4 regions of the Paenibacillus sp. FSL P4-0081 genome follow, and region 4 is predicted to be linked to each of the others. Evidence: riboswitches for the same ligand, from Rfam matches in the RefSeq annotation. Region 4 holds a riboswitch; each other region holds the start of a gene.
What was found. Region 4 has a riboswitch for cyclic di-GMP ahead of P40081_RS37185 (anti-repressor SinI family protein). Riboswitches for the same ligand answer to the same signal wherever they lie in the genome.
Positions count from the first base shown of each region.

Region 1: another riboswitch for cyclic di-GMP. It lies ahead of P40081_RS03560 (transglutaminase-like domain-containing protein); the one in region 4 lies ahead of P40081_RS37185 (anti-repressor SinI family protein).
Region 2: another riboswitch for cyclic di-GMP. It lies ahead of P40081_RS22910 (thiamine pyrophosphate-binding protein); the one in region 4 lies ahead of P40081_RS37185 (anti-repressor SinI family protein).
Region 3: another riboswitch for cyclic di-GMP. It lies ahead of P40081_RS39215 (PA14 domain-containing protein); the one in region 4 lies ahead of P40081_RS37185 (anti-repressor SinI family protein).

Region 1 covers NZ_CP009280.1:797,429-801,723, reverse strand. Annotated here, with positions in the region: rRNA gene P40081_RS03565 (16S ribosomal RNA) at 1-835, opposite strand, end outside; gene P40081_RS03560 (transglutaminase-like domain-containing protein) at 1,200-1,991, opposite strand; cyclic di-GMP riboswitch class I at 2,024-2,104, opposite strand; cyclic di-GMP riboswitch class I at 2,177-2,257, opposite strand; gene P40081_RS03555 (class D sortase) at 2,385-3,038, opposite strand; gene P40081_RS03550 (GtrA family protein) at 3,110-3,514, opposite strand; gene P40081_RS03545 (glycosyltransferase family 2 protein) at 3,504-4,295, opposite strand, start outside.
Region 2 covers NZ_CP009280.1:5,323,227-5,327,521, reverse strand. Annotated here, with positions in the region: gene P40081_RS22915 (carboxymuconolactone decarboxylase family protein) at 140-502, opposite strand; gene P40081_RS22910 (thiamine pyrophosphate-binding protein) at 554-2,197, opposite strand; cyclic di-GMP riboswitch class I at 2,316-2,412, opposite strand; gene P40081_RS22905 (methyl-accepting chemotaxis protein) at 2,917-4,167, opposite strand; gene P40081_RS22900 (helix-turn-helix transcriptional regulator) at 4,291-4,295, opposite strand, start outside.
Region 3 covers NZ_CP009280.1:1,308,502-1,312,796, forward strand. Annotated here, with positions in the region: gene P40081_RS05620 (sugar phosphate nucleotidyltransferase) at 63-1,436, shown strand; cyclic di-GMP riboswitch class I at 1,574-1,654, shown strand; gene P40081_RS39215 (PA14 domain-containing protein) at 1,668-4,124, shown strand.
Region 4 covers NZ_CP009280.1:504,648-508,942, reverse strand. Annotated here, with positions in the region: gene sipW (signal peptidase I SipW) at 1-400, shown strand, start outside; gene P40081_RS02250 (TasA family protein) at 500-1,096, shown strand; gene P40081_RS02245 (TasA family protein) at 1,166-1,756, shown strand; gene P40081_RS02240 (helix-turn-helix domain-containing protein) at 1,929-2,261, shown strand; gene P40081_RS37185 (anti-repressor SinI family protein) at 2,411-2,560, opposite strand; cyclic di-GMP riboswitch class I at 2,589-2,673, opposite strand; gene P40081_RS02235 (2-oxoglutarate dehydrogenase E1 component) at 3,192-4,295, shown strand, end outside.

The sequences.
Region 1 (4,295 bases), 290 kb from region 4:
ACTCATCGTTTACGGCGTGGACTACCAGGGTATCTAATCCTGTTTGCTCCCCACGCTTTCGCGCCTCAGCGTCAGTTACAGCCCAGAAAGTCGCCTTCGCCACTGGTGTTCCTCCACATATCTACGCATTTCACCGCTACACGTGGAATTCCACTTTCCTCTTCTGTACTCAAGTCACCCAGTTTCCAGTGCGACCCCAGGTTGAGCCCAAGGTTTAAACACCAGACTTAAATGACCGCCTGCGCGCGCTTTACGCCCAATAATTCCGGACAACGCTTGCCCCCTACGTATTACCGCGGCTGCTGGCACGTAGTTAGCCGGGGCTTTCTTCTCAGGTACCGTCACTCCGGTAGCAGTTACTCTACCGGACGTTCTTCCCTGGCAACAGAGCTTTACGATCCGAAAACCTTCATCACTCACGCGGCATTGCTCCGTCAGGCTTTCGCCCATTGCGGAAGATTCCCTACTGCTGCCTCCCGTAGGAGTCTGGGCCGTGTCTCAGTCCCAGTGTGGCCGTTCACCCTCTCAGGTCGGCTACGCATCGTCGCCTTGGTGAGCCGTTACCCCACCAACTAGCTAATGCGCCGCAGGCCCATCCCCAAGTGGCAGATTACTCCGCCTTTCATTCTCTCTTCAGGAGAGGAAAGAAATTATCCGGTATTAGCTACCGTTTCCGGTAGTTATCCCAGTCTTGAGGGCAGGTTGCCTACGTGTTACTCACCCGTCCGCCGCTAAGCATGAATGGAAGCAAGCTTCCATTCAAACTCCGCTCGACTTGCATGTATTAGGCATGCCGCCAGCGTTCGTCCTGAGCCAGGATCAAACTCTCCAAATTGTATTTAGAAAGAGCGATTGCTCATTTTGAAACATCTGACGAGAATTTTCATTCTCTATTTTGGAAGTCACTTTCGTGATTTCCGATACTCACTCGTTGTTCAGTTTTCAAAGATCAAGCTCGTTGTCAGCGCCGACTACCGCGTCACCAGCAACTCTTATAATATATCACGTTCATTCGAGTAATGCAAGCTTTATTTTGAAATCACTTATTTAAGCCATTTCTTATTAAGTTTGCCGCTCCAACAACGCTTATTTATAATACCCTATCTCTCTACCAAAAAGCAACCTTTTCCAAAATAAAAATAACCCGCTTAATTACTAAGCGGGTTATCCTCAATGAAACTATGAATGCATCTGTGCTCTTAGTAGAACTTAGCTGCAGTATATTTACTTGCTACTTTAACCAGATCTGCTGTTTTGCTGTTCTTGGCAAGTCCAGCATCAACTGTAGTATCAATAGTTACCCATTTGCCATTAAGGAACACTTCATTCCAAGCGTGGTAAGAAGTCACATAACTTGTGTTACCCATAACCAGTTTGGTAGGAATGCCTTCACTGCGAAGCATAGTAGCGAACAAGGAAGCGTAATCGTAGCAGATCCCCTTCTTGGTAGCCAAGGTGCTGTCGTTGTTAGGGATGTAATCTGTAGTAACACTGGAAGCCAGGGAATAATCATATTTCACATTGGCTACGATATAATTATAGATAGCCTTCACTTTGTCTTCATCTGATGTCAAACCTTGTGTAAGCTGTGTTGCTTTCAGAACTGCTTTATCGGAAGAACTCCATTTAACATTCTGTACGGAGCTCAGATATACGGCGTTGGCGTTGCTCAGGCTAAGATCTACCGTCTCGGAAGAGATTACTTTGTATTTGTTGCCGTTAGTGTTCTCAAGTACGGAAACCTTGTATGAACCGTTACCTTGTTGAAGCGGGAATGTTTCAGTTGGTTTGGAAGTGTATAAGTTGTAGGTGTAGCTGTTATTATCTTTGGTGATCATCAGCTTAATCTTCTTATCCTTAGGAACATTATAAGAAACTCCGATAACACCCTGATCAAGTTGACCTATGTTCAACCAGCTTGCATCTGCATTAGCAGCTTGAGCTGTACCTGTCTGCACCGACGTAACCACTACGAATAGTGTAACCAACATTAAATAGAACTTCTTCATTGGATAAAACCCCTTTCGGTAGCTGGCTGCCATCCTTACGGGAAGGCCCTTTAGCTTTGCGTCCCTACCTTTCGATAGGTTTGCCGTTATCGTATAAGCTTTATCTGTCCTTGCTTCTACCATAAAATGCTAGATTCACAATAAGAACAAACAAAAAAGCCTCTTCATTCGGTAGCTGGCTGCCATCCTTACGGGAAGGCCCTCTAGCTTTGCGTCCCTACCTTTCGATAGGTTTGCCGTTTATCGTGTATTAGCTTTGTATAGTTATATCTTACCATATCTATTTCTATTATCAAGACCTAAATCACTAGATTTCCGCGAAAACAAATAAAAATTTTAAGTATTTTAAGTTTTTCCGTCATTATTCTACAAACATCACGATAACTTTGCGTGAATGATAAGTCTATGCGTTGGATTCACCAGCGGATCACAAGTAATGAGTGTTAGAATCTTGTCATCCTTATTCCCTTTCAATACGGATACATCGGTTGGTTCCACAATAGTCACATCATAAACTACATAATTGTATGCCTGCTTGCCGGTTGTAACGGAAATAGTGTCCCCGACTCCAACTTCATTCAATCTGTTGAATAGCCTTCCCGTAGTTCTTGATCTATGCGCTGCAATTGCAGCATTCCCAGCAGAGCCAAGCGGAGCCGTCTCCTTCATATGCGCAGCAGCATGCTTCATATTCGCCTTGGTGGCGCCTTCCAGGACAGGCAGCTTCAGATCTATTTTGTCGATTTCGATGATTGCCATCACCTTGCCTCCGACTTCAATCTCAGGCGCAGCAGAGGGTTCTGGCTCTTCCGCAGCCGACTCATCCGCCAGCAGCTGGGTTACTTCCGCGTAAGGCTTACTTAGATCAGCACTGGCCGGAGCTGACGCAGACGGAACGATTTCACTGTAGGCCTGTTCAGCCTCTTCCAGCAGCTTTTGCTGCTGACGGTCATTGTACCATTCGCTTCCTTTGGGATAGAGCATAATAAGCACCCCGGCAAGTATAATCAAATAGGATAATTTCCGCATGACAATCGCCTCCGTAATATAGAATAGATGTTACCCTTCCGGAATAATTAAGAAGCAATGCTTCTTAATTATCAGAATACCCATTTCCGGCTTCCGAAGAAATTAATGATCACCGTAACAAATGTGACCAGCACTTTGGCGACCAGCACTTGAATACCGAGAGAATCGGTCAATATATGAATCAGCAGCACCGATATACCCAGCACCAACAGATTCAGCACGATAAACCTGATCAGCTGCATCCGGTCGAAGCCCTCTTTATTGCCTCTGTCCCGATCACGGAAGGTTACCTTTTTGTTCCAGAAGAAGCTGTTGGCCGTACCGGCGCTGTAGGAAATAATCTGCGCAGGGGTGTTGATCATCCCAAGGGAATGCAGCAGTGTGAATACAGCAAAATCAATCAGTGTATTCAGCAGGCCTACCGCATTGAATTTCAGGAACTGGATGAACCCCGCACTCCATTTCTTATCTGGCATAATCGCTTTCCTTCCGCGTGTCTTCTATTTCCGCATCCGGATAGCCTTTGGTCTCACGTACAATATAGAGCGGTCTGTCCTTCGACTCATCATAGATCCGTCCGATATACTCACCAATTACCCCCAGCAGCATCAGCACAATCCCGTTGAAGAGCAGGTTCACGCCGACTATAGATGCCCATCCGGGTACGGTCCAGGAGGTAAAGATTTTTTGGAACAATACCAGGAACAGATAGATGAAGCTGGAAAAGGACAGAAAGAATCCGATATAGGATGCGATTTTGAGCGGTTTGTGGGAAAAGGAGGTGATGCCGTCGAGCGCAAACCGGATCATTTTCTTGAGCGGATATTTCGTTTCCCCGGCAAAGCGCTCCTCCCGCACATATTCTACCATGGTCTGCCGGAAGCCTACCCAGCTTACCAGACCCCGGACATACCGGTTCTTCTCCTTCAGACCGCGCAGCACATCACAGACTTTACGGTCGATCAGCCGGAAGTCCCCGGTATCGGTAGGGATTTCAACACTGGTCATACTGCTGAGCAGGCGGTAAAAGATCTTAGCGGTGACTTTCTTGAAGAAAGTCTCCCCGTGACGCTTCAACCGCTTGGCATACACGACTTCGTAGCCCTCTTTCCACTTGGCAATCATCTGCAGAATAACCTCAGGAGGATCCTGGAGATCTGCGTCAATCACCACGACTGCCTGGCCTTCGGCATAATCCATACCAGCCGTAATCGCCACCTGGTGGCCGAAATTACGGGAGAAGTCGATCAGCTTGAC
Region 2 (4,295 bases), 3.6 Mb from region 4:
TTGATATCCCGAAAAACTACGTTCCTGCGACTAAATTCGACAACATGAACTTGGTTTTGGGATATTTTGCCTTCATTATAACCAGAACTTTCTTGAATGCGCAACACAAAAGTCGAATGATGTAATATTATGTTGTTAATTAACGAATATCTTCCAGCGTCTCCAGCAGAACATTGAATGCCGAGATCACTCTGGGTGCGCCGATACAAGGTGTCAGATGAAGCAGGATACCTTTGATTTGATCAACGGTCATCCCCACGCGGAGAGCCATAACATAGTGAACACCCAACTGTTCAAATTGTCCCATGGTGATCAAAGAAGAGATGACAGCAATTTCTTTCCAGTCTGAACCGATGGTCGTCCGCTGAAAAATATCACCGTATGCATTGCCCATGATATACTCGGCTAATTCGGGAAAATGCTCTTTAATAGGAGCTAGGGCTTTGGCACCATAGTCCCCGGAAAGATTGGTGAAATGGTCCAGTCCGCTGTCTACGTTCATATTCACTTGTTTGCCTCCTGATAGTAAGTTAGAGAATCTGTAAGATACAGCCTAGTTGAGATCCAGTGTACGGTGGGCCGTAGGAGGCATTTCGTCACGGTCGGTCAACAGCTCAATAACGGCTACGCGGTTAAGTTCAACTGCTTGGCTGATTGCAAAGGCAAACTCCTCTTGCGTCTCTGCGCGGAAGCCGGTGGCTCCCAGGGACTCAGCAAACTTCACTGCATCCATAGGGACTTCAAAGATGGTTCCATCGATACGTCCGGTTGTTTTTTCCATTCCTTTAAGGGCCATATCCAGCTGCATATTGTTCACAACGATGAAAATAACCGGGATATTCTTGCAAACTGCTGTGTTAATTTCAGTTCCGAGCATCATGAAACAGCCGTCACCGGTAATGCAGAAGACCGTCTCTTCCGGCGCAGCCGCCTTGGCACCGATGGCCATGCCGATTGAATTCCCCATGCAGGCGAAATAGGCATCAAATACAAAGCTCCCCGGTTTCTTCACGTTGAACCATTTGACCGCATTGAAGCCGTGGCTGCCGTCATCAACAAACACGCTGCTGTTATATGGAATCAAATCGCTCATCGTGCTCATTACCGAAGCCAGCGAGAGCTTGGACAGCACAGGCAGCTCTTCAGTATAGTGATTGGAGATCTCTATTTCACGTCTGGTTATGGTGGACGGATCAATCTTGCCGAGGTACAGCTCCAGGTTGTCACGTAAATCGCCGCCGACGGAGATGGTATCGGAAGTCAGTATTTTACCGACAAAGGTTGGATCGACATCAAACTGGATCAGCTGATCCGGATGATTCTCCCTCTTAAGATTGCATATGGTCATATCGCTCAGACGCGAACCAAGCACGATAAACAGATCACTGTTGTTCAACATCTCATCCCCATGCGTACATCCGCCAACGCCCACAGGACCGTGATAGAGCGGGTGATCCGCAGCAATGGCTCCTTTACCGCCGGGGGAGGTTACTACCGGTATGTTGAAGGTCTCGGCCAACTGTACCAGTTCCTTGTGCGCACCGGAGCGGTTAACCCCTTTACCGGCAATGATCAGAGGCCTGCTGGAAGCATTGATCGCTGAAATGACCCGTTCGTAGTTGGCGTAGCTGACGAGCCTTTCCCGCTGCGGAAGGACAATCCGGCATTCTTCAAGGCGCTCGGTCTGAACATCAAACGGAATACATAAATGAACAGGTCCTTTCTTGTCACCAAGGGCGATAGACAGGGCATGATTGAAAATCGTACTGAAATGGTCGCCGCGTTCTACCAGCTTGCTGAAAAGAGTGGCCGGTCTGAACATGTCCGCCAAATCGGCGAGATAGGATGTGGAATCCTGACACTGGGGAATCCCCAGCTCTTTAATAGACTGATGACCGGTAATGAAGAGCACCGGGAGATTGTTGGCTTTGGCGTGTGCTGCTGCGGTTAGCAGGTTCGTTCCGCCTGGACCGGAGGTGCCGAAGGCAACCCCGAGACTGCCTGTTTTCAGTGCATAGCCGCCTGCTGCGAAGCCGGAGCTGGACTCATGCCGGCCGGGAATAAACTCAATGCCATAGTCAACAAGTTTGAGAGCTATAGGACAAATGGACTTGCCAATAATACCAAAAGAATGTGTTACCCCAAGATCGCGTAATGCTTCCGCCATATAATCTGCAACTGTCTTCAGAACATCCACCCCACAAGTTGTTTTTTGATTGTATGCTAGCAATAGAAAACCTGTACTCGAAATAGGAGCACAGGCCTGTTGCACGAATCACCATAACTGAACGCGGATTCCCGGACGTTCATAGTTTTTCAGCAACCTGGCTGTCATGATCTCACCGGATAAGTGAGACTGTAGATCCATGGCTTTGCGTCATTCCCTTTCGGTGAATTTTGCCTCATATGTTGTTATCAATACAGCGAAGGATAATTTTCCTTTACAATATATTCCTCGCTCGCCTTTTGTCAATAAGCCGTTTGCAGCAAAACGCGAAATTTGGCGAATATTCAGATGTAATAGGAGATGAAATATTAGATATTCAAACTTTTGAAAATGGATGCGTCTGGAAGACCAAAGTCTTATAATGCAAATGCAGAAAAAGAGCAGAATTTAATCTGCATAAGCCATAAGCCTCATAACGTCGTAGGAACCTCCTGAAACTATGCAGATGTATTAGAATTATAGGCTGGGAAAACCTAGAAATAGGTCTTAAGAAATAGGTGATTAAAATTTAAAATAATGTTAGTTTATTAGTAATAAAGAATTAGCAGTAAAGAAGTGCAAAGGTGTTATTTTAGGGTTATGCACTATTTTAACACTTTGTGAATATTACATTACAATCTGCTTTTTCCATGCCAAAAAGAGACCCTTCCCGCATACTGCTCTGCGGAAATGGTCTCTTGGGGCTGCTGCTAGAATTTGAAAATATGGATTGTTTTTTGCAGCTGGAAGACAGATTGTGTCATCTTCTCGGTCTCTTCCGCTACGGACTGCAGGGCATGAATTTGTTCGTTCATCGCCGCAGATACCTCCTCGGTACCTGCTGCCGTCTCCTGGGTAATGGCCGAGATATTCTCGATCGCCCCGGAGATCTTGAGCGCACTCTCCAGCATCAGATCACTCTCTGCGGAGAAGGAGGAGATCTGCTCGGTTATGTATTGCACGCTATGTACGATCTGCGCGAAAATATGTGCTGTCTCCGTTATCATCTCGTTCTGCACCTGAACAACCTCTTCATTAATAGCGATGTTATCGATAGCCTGCTTGATATCGGCCTCGATGCTGCGTACCAGCCCGAACACTTCCTTGGTGGAGGCGGTTGATTCTTCGGCAAGCTTGCGGACCTCCTGTGCTACAACTGCGAAACCGCGTCCGTGCTCACCTGCACGTGCAGCTTCAATTGAGGCGTTAAGCGACAAAAGATTGGTTTGTTCGGCAATTTCCGTGATGGTCTTGGTGATCATGGTAATGCCGCGGGCATTCTGTGAGAGCGCTTCGATCGTATCTGCTACTTTTTGTGTAGCCTGGATATTCTTCCGCATGCCTTCGGCTTGAGTGTCCACGGACTGGCGTCCCTTTTCAACCAGCTCCAGTGTATGGGCGGAGCGTTTATTCATTTCCTTGGTAGAGTTTGTATAATTGGAGACTTTGGTTTCGATATCTTTGATCGATTCCGTCATATCGGCAATATCCACCGAGATTTCATTCGCACCCAGGGCAAGTTCGTTGGAAGAGGAGGCTACCTGTGCCATTACAATCTTCAGGTTCTGGTTCTTGTCCTCAATACCCCGGCTGGCATCCATAACCTGGCGGGTAAGCTGCGAAGCGTCGGTTAGGATCTTCTTCAATTTATCGATCATAGTGTTGAAGGAGCGGCTGATGTCGCCCATTGATCCGTTCTCGTCTGCACGGCTGGTGAAGTCGCCTTTGGCGATTGTATGCGTCACATTGGAGATATCCTCAAATGAAGATGTAAGCGTTCTCTCAATGAAGCGCGCAAGCGGGTAGGTCAGTGCAGCCAATACCGCAATCAGAATAATACCGATAATCACCTTTCCCATTGCAATGAGCGTAATTAACACAGGGACAGCGAATAAAGCGGCAACCAGGTAACATCCGGCAACGATTCTTTGTTTTAAAGGCAGCTTGTTCATCCAGTCCATAGACTATAGTTCCCCCTAGAAATAAATATTGTGCATTGTAATATTATAGGGGATTAAAGCGTAATCGGTCTATTGTAAGAACTGACATAAAACTTTTTCCCGGGCTGCTCCAAAAGAGTACGTTTACA
Region 3 (4,295 bases), 800 kb from region 4:
GCCAGCTCCCAATAACAATCCGATATTTTCGCGACATCATATAAACTTAGGAGGGTTCACTTATGAAACTAGTACTTCTATCAGGCGGTTCTGGTAAACGGCTCTGGCCTTTGTCCAATGATTCACGTTCGAAGCAATTTCTGAAAGTACTGGAAAGCCCGGCAGGTGAACCGGAATCCATGGTACAGCGGGTATGGAGACAGCTGCAGGAGACAGGGATGGCGGAATCGTCCTACCTGGCTACCGGCCGCAGCCAGGTAGAGATGATTCAGAGCCAGCTGGGCAGCGGGGTGCCGATTATCGTTGAGCCGGAGCGGCGCGATACCTTCCCTGCCATCGCACTGACAGCAGCTTATCTGTATTCGGTCGCCGGCGTTTCACCAAGCGAGACGGTAGCCATCCTGCCCGTCGATCCTTATGTGGAGTCGTCCTTCTTCGAAACCGTTCTGCAGCTGGAGAGCACGATGCTGGAGAGCGGCGCCAATCTGGCGCTGATGGGCGTAGTTCCGGAGCATGCCTCCGAGAAATACGGCTATATCATTCCTACCAGCGCCGAAGCGGGGGCGAGCGGGTATCTGCAGGTGAGCCACTTCCAGGAGAAGCCGGACCGCAAGCAGGCTGAGGAGCTGATCAGCCGGAACGCGCTCTGGAACTGCGGCGTGTTTGCTTTCCGTCTAGGTTATCTGCTGGATATTCTGCAGCGCAAAGGACTGCCGCTGAACTATGAGGAACTGCAGAAGCAGTATAAACTGCTGGCTTCCATCAGTTTTGATTACGAAGTGGTGGAAAAAGAAGAGAATATCGTGGTTCAGCCTTACGCCGGATTCTGGAAGGATCTGGGCACTTGGAACACGCTGACTGAAGAAATGACCAGCAATCATGTCGGCAAAGGCTTCGTCACTGCAGATTCCGAAGGCACCTGCCTGATCAACGAGCTGGACATTCCGATCACCGTGATCGGAGCGAAGGATCTGATTATCGCCGCCAGCCCGGACGGAATTCTGGTTACGCACAAGGCGGAGAGCCCGCGCATTAAAGAAGTGCTGAAATCTTTTGAACAAAGACCGATGTACGAAGAACGCCGCTGGGGCCACTACAAGGTAATTGATTATGTGAAATATGCGGAAGGCAATGAGGTGCTGACGAAGCGAATCTTTATCTCTGAAGGTAAAAATATCAGCTATCAGCTGCATCACAAACGCAGTGAAATCTGGACCATTGTCAGCGGTGAAGCCAGCATTGTGCTCAATGAGAAAATGCATAATGTGAAGGCGGGGGATGTCGTACGGATTCCGGAAGGCACCAAGCATGCGATCCTGGCATTGACAGATATGGAATTTATCGAAGTGCAGACCGGCTCTGAGCTGGTGGAGGAAGATAACATCCGAATCACCTTGGATTGGGAAGATATCGCCTTGCAGCAATTCATTTCATAGGTCTAATCTATCTATATAACCAATTGTTACAAATCCAAAACAGGTATTAAGAACCATTTATTAAGAAAATTTCATTTTTGCTCTAAATTAAAACTAAATAGGGACGATACTTACGGTAAGAGGGATTAATCCTTCCAATACGACAAAGGCAAACCTAATCGAAAGATAGGGACGCAAAGCTATAGGGCCTTCGCAAGAGTGGCAGCCTGGCTACCGAAAGGAAGATGGATTTTGATAACTTACCGTAAGTCTCGTTTGCTGTGCACTGTGCTGTCTCTGGCCCTTTTATTGACTGCAGTACCTCTGGGACTCGGCGGAATGCCTTCATCTGCAGAAGCTGCGTCTAGTTCCAAAGCGCCCGTTAATCCGGAGGCTTCAACCGAAGCAGTCAGATTGCTGGATGATCTGTATTCTATCACTGGAAAAGGCATTATTACCGGCCAACATGACTATCTGGAAAGTCCGGACGAATTCAGCAACAAGCTGAAAGGAACCAGCGGACAATATGCTGCTCTTCACGGCTATGAACTGGGCGTAATCAGCGGGCAATCGGAAAGTACAGCAGCGGCGCAACGCAGAAATGTTGTGAACAGCGCGATCAACTGGTATAAGGGCGGCGGCATTGTAGCCATGACTTTTCATGAGAATCTGCCCGGTACCGCATACCTCTGGTCCAATGTTCAGAAACCGCTGAGCCAGGCGGAATTCAATAAATATATTACTCCGGGTACAACACAGTACACTGCATTGATTGCAGATCTGGACAAAGTGGCAGTTTCACTTAAAAGCCTGCGGGATGCTGGTGTTCCCGTACTCTGGAGACCTTACCACGAAATGAACGGTGACTGGTTCTGGTGGGGGAAGAAAAATAACTTTGCTGCGCTTTGGAATATTATGTATGACCGTTTCGTAAACGTTCATAAATTAAACAACCTGCTGTGGGTATGGAACCCCAATGCACCCAATGCCTGGTCTGATCCTTATGCGCTGACCTACCCGGGGGCTGACAAGGTGGATGTACTCGCGGCAGATATATATGAGAACGATTATATGAATAAATATCATGACAGCCTGCTCGCACTTGCGAATGGCAAACCGATTGCCATTGGCGAGAATGGACAAATGCCAAGCACAGCAAAGCTGCAACTCTCACAGAAAAATTGGGTATATATGATGAGCTGGGGAAAAATGCTGTATGAAACCAACACAGTTGCTACCATCAAAGGTTTCATGAGCGACAGCTATACTGTGACCCGGGACGATTATAAAGCAGGCACATTTGCTACGGCGACGCCGAAACCAACAGCAACGCCAACGCCGGAACCGACAGCAACGCCAGTACCAACAGCAACACCAACGCCGGTACCAACAGCAACACCAACGCCAGTACCAACAGCAACACCAACGCCGGTACCAACAGCAACACCAACGCCGGTACCGACAGCAACGCCAACGCCAGTTCCAACAGCAACACCAGCGCCGGTACCGACTGCAATGCCAATACCGATACTGACGCCGCCCCCTGCTTCCAATGATTCTGTGACGGCCCCCGTCGTTCAGAATGGTCTTCAGGGAGAATACTACAAGAACATGACGCTTTCGGGCACTCCGGTTCTGGTCCGGAATGATGCGCTGCTGAACTTTAACTGGCGCCAGGCAGCGCCGGATGCCAAGCTTGGAGTGGATAGCTTCTCCATACGCTGGACGGGTCAGATCAAACCTTCTTTCAGTGAAACCTATCAGATTATCACTACATCCGATGATGGTATCCGCGTCTATATTGACGGCACAGCTGTAATCGACAGCTGGACCAAACAGAGCGGTACCGAGCGTACAGGAAGCATAAACCTGCAGGCAGGCCGGCTGTATGATATCAAAGTGGAGTATTACGAGAATGCCGGCGATGCCAATATCCGCCTGATGTGGCAGAGTCCAAGCCAGGCGAAGGCAACTGTCCCTACAAGCGCGTTATTTGTGAACACGGCTGCTTCTTCAGCCAGCAAAGCAGCTTTGGATGCTCCGGCTGTGACTGCAACACCAGTACCAACAGCAACGCCGTTACCAGTATCAACACCAACACCGGTGCCAACAGCAACGCCGACAGTGGCACCAACGCCGACAGCGGCACCAACGCCAACAGCGGCACCAACGCCGACAGCGGCACCAACGCCAACAGCGGCACCAACGCCAACAGCGGCACCAACGCCGGCAGAAGCTCCATTACCGGAGAATCTTACGGCCGAGGCTCCTGCGGCGAATGGGCTGGTTGCGGAATATTTCAATAATATGACGTTGTCTGGTGCTCCGGCAGTGGTACGTACCGATGCAGTGCTTGACTTCAACTGGCGTCAAGGCACGCCGGATGCCGCAATCGGCATAGATTTCTTCTCTGTACGCTGGAGCGGTAAGCTCAAGCCGCTATACACTGAGACTTATCAGATTTATACCACTTCAGATGACGGCATCCGCGTACGGATCAATGGTGAGCTTGTGATCGACAGCTGGATGAAGCAGAGCGGGACCGAACGCACAGGAAGCATAAGCCTGACAGCCGGTCAGCTATATGATATTCAAGTGGAGTACTATGAGAATCAAGGAGATGCCAGAGCACGCCTGATGTGGGAGAGTTCGAGCCAAGTTAAGGCAACGGTTCCCGCGAGCGCACTGTTTCTCCCTTCCGCTTCCTAAGTTCATACCCCCGCAGCTGTATTCATTATTGGCGCTGATACTGGTTAAGACGTTACAATTCTAAATCCTATAAAGTCCAATCTTAATGGCCCTGCTATTAGCAGGGCTACTAAGCTATAGACCATCCGGTTAATTCATTGCAGCCTCTTAACAGAGAACTGCATACCTGCA
Region 4 (4,295 bases):
CGGGGATATGACCCGTTTTCAAAAAGGCGATGTGATTACTTTCATGAATTCCGATAACCTCCTGATTACACACCGTGTGGTCGATGCTTCAATAAACAGTGCCATAGGTGAAGCCAGCTATACCACCAAAGGGGACAATAACGATGCAGCCGATACCTCAGCGGTCAGCTCAACAAATGTGGTAGGCCAATATACCGGCGTCACCGTCCCTTATGTAGGATATGCCATGAATTTTGCGGTCTCCAAAGCCGGAAGCGTAATGCTGATGATTATCCCCGGGCTGCTCCTGCTCCTCTACGCACTGTATTCCTCCTGGAAAGCCGTAGCGGCACTGGAGAAGAAGAATGCAGGGCCAGCGGTGACCGGCGGACCGGATACCCTTCCAGACATTGTGCAATAAACCGATTGTCCTCTCCCGTTTACGAAACGCGGAGCAACAATAAATTTTCCCCGAAGACAGGTAAAGACAAAAAAAGAACGATGAGAGAGGGATGAACAAATGAACGTTAAAAAAACATTAGGTCTCGGCGTTGTATCGGCAGCACTCGGATTAACCCTGGTCGGCGGAGGAACCTTCGCTTACTTCAGCAGTACCTCCACCACTGCAGCTTCTTTTAACAACGGAACTTTATTACTTAATTCGGACCCCTCCGTTATTGTCAATCTCAGCAATCTTAAACCGGGGGATACGATCCTAAGAGATTTTAAATTGAAAAATGACGGAACGCTCAATATTCCCAAAGTTGTTCTGCGTACCTCATCTGTCATTACAGATGCCCAGGGAGATAACGGCGCCCATAATCTCAAAGACGATATTATTGTGACGTTCCTAGTTAACAAGGATAAGGTAACATCACCTGTTCTGGTCGTTTCACTGGCCGAACTTGAGCAGCAAAGTCCGGATCTTGTAGCCAAGGGAATTCTCGGCGGAATCTTTGGTGTAGAGAATGGGGGCATCAAAGCAGGCACCTCAGATAAACTGAGCGTACAGTTTGCCTTCAAGGAAACCTTCCAGCCGCAAAACTACTATCAAGGCGATACACTGGCCCTGACCCTGAACTTCGAAGCCAACCAGGAAAAAGGCGCCCTCAAATAATCTATCTGTATATGCATTCCTGATCACCGATCTTAAAAAAACATAATATACTCGAGGAGGAAATTAATTATGGGTATCAAAAAAACATTGGGTCTTGGCGTAGCATCGGCAGCACTGGGATTGTCTTTAATCGGAGGGGGCACCTTCGCTTACTTCAGCTCCACAGCAACCAGCACGGCAACCTTCGCGGCAGGCACGCTGAAGCTCGGCTCTTCCTTTAATACACCTGTTGCCCTGACCAATCTGAAACCGGGTGATTACACCGTACGCACGTTCACCTTGTCCAATGACGGCACCCTGGATATCAAACTCCTAACGCTGGCCACCAGCTACACTGTAACTGATGCGAAGGGCGATAATGCCGGCCAGGATCTTGGAGATCACTTCAAAATCAAACTTCTCGACAGCTCTTATACCAGCGGTCCGCTTGCCGGCCATGTGCTGTCCGAGATCTCCCTGAAGGACCTGAAGAACACTTCCAGCTATGATCTCGTAACGGCGGGTGTACTGCCGGGAGGCATCGCCGCTACCCAAACCAAAACCTTCAAGATTGCTTTCGAATTCGTTGACAATACCCAGGATCAGAATATCTTCCAGGGTGACGGCTTGGCGCTGAACTGGACATTCAATGCTACGCAAGGTTTGGGAGAAGCCAAATAAGGCTATTAAATTATATACACAAAACGGCATATCCTCCCTCATCCGGGCTGGATATGCCGTTTTGTCTCTCCCCGCCAGCTTCTGGCAGGAACAAGGGTTTTTGTCCGTTTTGCGAATTTTTGTTATACTGATAACAAAAAGTACGGAGGGCGTTGTAATCGTGTCAGATAATATGGGAAGCCGCATCCATAGGCTCCGGCTGGAGAAGGGTTATTCTTTATCCGAGCTTGCGGATAAGGCTGACGTGGCGAAATCATACTTAAGTAATGTCGAACGGAATATCCAATCCAACCCCTCCATTCAATTTATCGAAAAAATTGCCGATGCACTCCAAGTATCCATTCACGTATTACTGTATGGCGGAATTGCAGAAACTGCAGAGCCGGTTCTCGATGGAGAATGGTTCAGGCTGGTTCAGGATGCGATGGCCTCTGGTATAAGCAAACGTGAATTCAAGGAGTTTCTCGATTATCAGAAATGGCGGCTGGAGCAGAAGGATAACTGAAATACCCCACAAAGTGAGGCAGCAGCCTCGATGATTACCCAGGTACTTTGCGGGGACCCCGAAACAACATGTAAATTCCAACAGAAGAGGGCACAGCGGTGTACTCCGCTGTGCCCTCTTCTGTATGTATCCGTACAATGCTGAATGCCCTACATCGCCTGGAGTGCTTTTTCAGTAAAAAAACGCCGAATCTCGTCTGCCTGGATGCCAGCCTGCTTAGCAGACATTAGCAAATGCACCCATTCTAAATCCAGATCAACTACCTGCAGTTCGTCATTCCCCTGGTTGGACTTATCCAAGAAATCTCCTCCTAGAATTTTCGCGTCCCCAGGCAGTCCGGCCATCATAGTATTTCTACTTTAGATCCGAGACTTTGTGCCCCTGTCTTTCGGCAGGTTTACCCTTTACTGGACCCTTTACATGAAAGGATCTGAAAAGAATCGATGAAACCGTTCTCCGCAATAACATTATACAAGATCTTACATGAAAAGTGTGTCGTTTTCTGGAATTTTTTTATGTTAAATCGTGAAGACCCTTAGCTAAAATTGCCAATAGCTTGTATAAATAATTCCAATTCATCTTCAATCGGTCCAAATTAGTTTAAATATACTAAATAGATATTAATCCCGTAACACAATATAGAAACAATTACCCATTTCTATGATTTACAACCACCTAAATCCCTTAATTTTTTATTAATTTTAACGATATTTTATTTTTCCGGCTTCACTCGGGAAATTTATGATTGTTCCGTATGAATCCCCTGCTGAATCATACCGTTTTGCGAACGGATTGCACGAAAGTATGAATTGATTACCCTGCCGGAAAGTAGCACAATAAGATGAGAATGAAACCGCAAACATCGCAGCTCCGCTAAGCGGTGTTCCTAATATACCGCATGTGGAGTTTATCCGTTAGGAGGACCTACTCATGGCCGTCAAAGAGCCCTATAACGAATCTGTCTGGAGCAAGTATTACGGTCCCAATCTGGGCTACATTCAGGAGAAATACGAGCAGTTTGTCAAGGACCCCACTTCCGTAGAGCATCATTACCGCGACCTCTTCACAGTATCCGGCCCGCCTCCCCTGGCTCCGGATGCCGTCAAGACGCCTCCCCCCGCCATCTCAGGAGATACAGAGTGGCTCAGGAAAGCCGTTAAAGCTTCCAAGCTAATGGCTAACATCCGAATATACGGCCATATGGCTGCCGATATCGATCCGCTGGAGCGGAGCACCAACCCGATGGCGAAATGGCTGGAGATCGAGACCTATGAGCTGACGCGCGAAGATCTGAATGCCCTGCCGGCTTCATTGATCTGGGAGAATGCCCCTGAGGGCGTGCATACCGCTATGGATGCCGTTCACAGAATGCGCCAGGCCTACACACAGACCATTGCCTATGAATTCGGGCATGTGCATGACGAGCGTGAGCTGCGCTGGCTCAACAGCCAGGCGGAATCCACAACGTCGCCTGCTCCACTGAACCATGCGGAACGCAAAGAGCTGCTGAAACGCCTGATTCAGGTAGAGCAGTTCGAGACCTTCCTGCATAAGACCTTCGTCGGCCAGAAGCGCTTCAGCCTGGAGGGCAATGATGCCCTCGTGCCTATGCTGGATGAAATTGTCCGCGCTGCCGCACATGACGGCGCAGAGCATATCCTGATGGGTATGGCCCACCGCGGAAGACTTAATGTGCTTGCCCACATTCTGGGCAAACCTTATGATATTATTTTCTCGGAATTCCATCATTCGCCGAACAAGGAGCTCTTCCCGTCCGAAGGCTCCATGGGTGTCACCTATGGCTGGAGCGGGGATGTGAAATACCATCTAGGCGCCGACCGCGCCGTCCGCGAAGGCGAAACTGTGCGTACCCGCATCACGCTTGCGAACAACCCGAGCCATCTCGAGTTCGTGAATCCGGTCGTTGAAGGCTTCACGCGTGCAGCCCAGGAGGAACGGGGCACCCCAGGCCTGCCTAAGCTGAATACGGACAAAGCCATGGCCGTGCTTATGCATGGCGATGCCGCCTTCCCT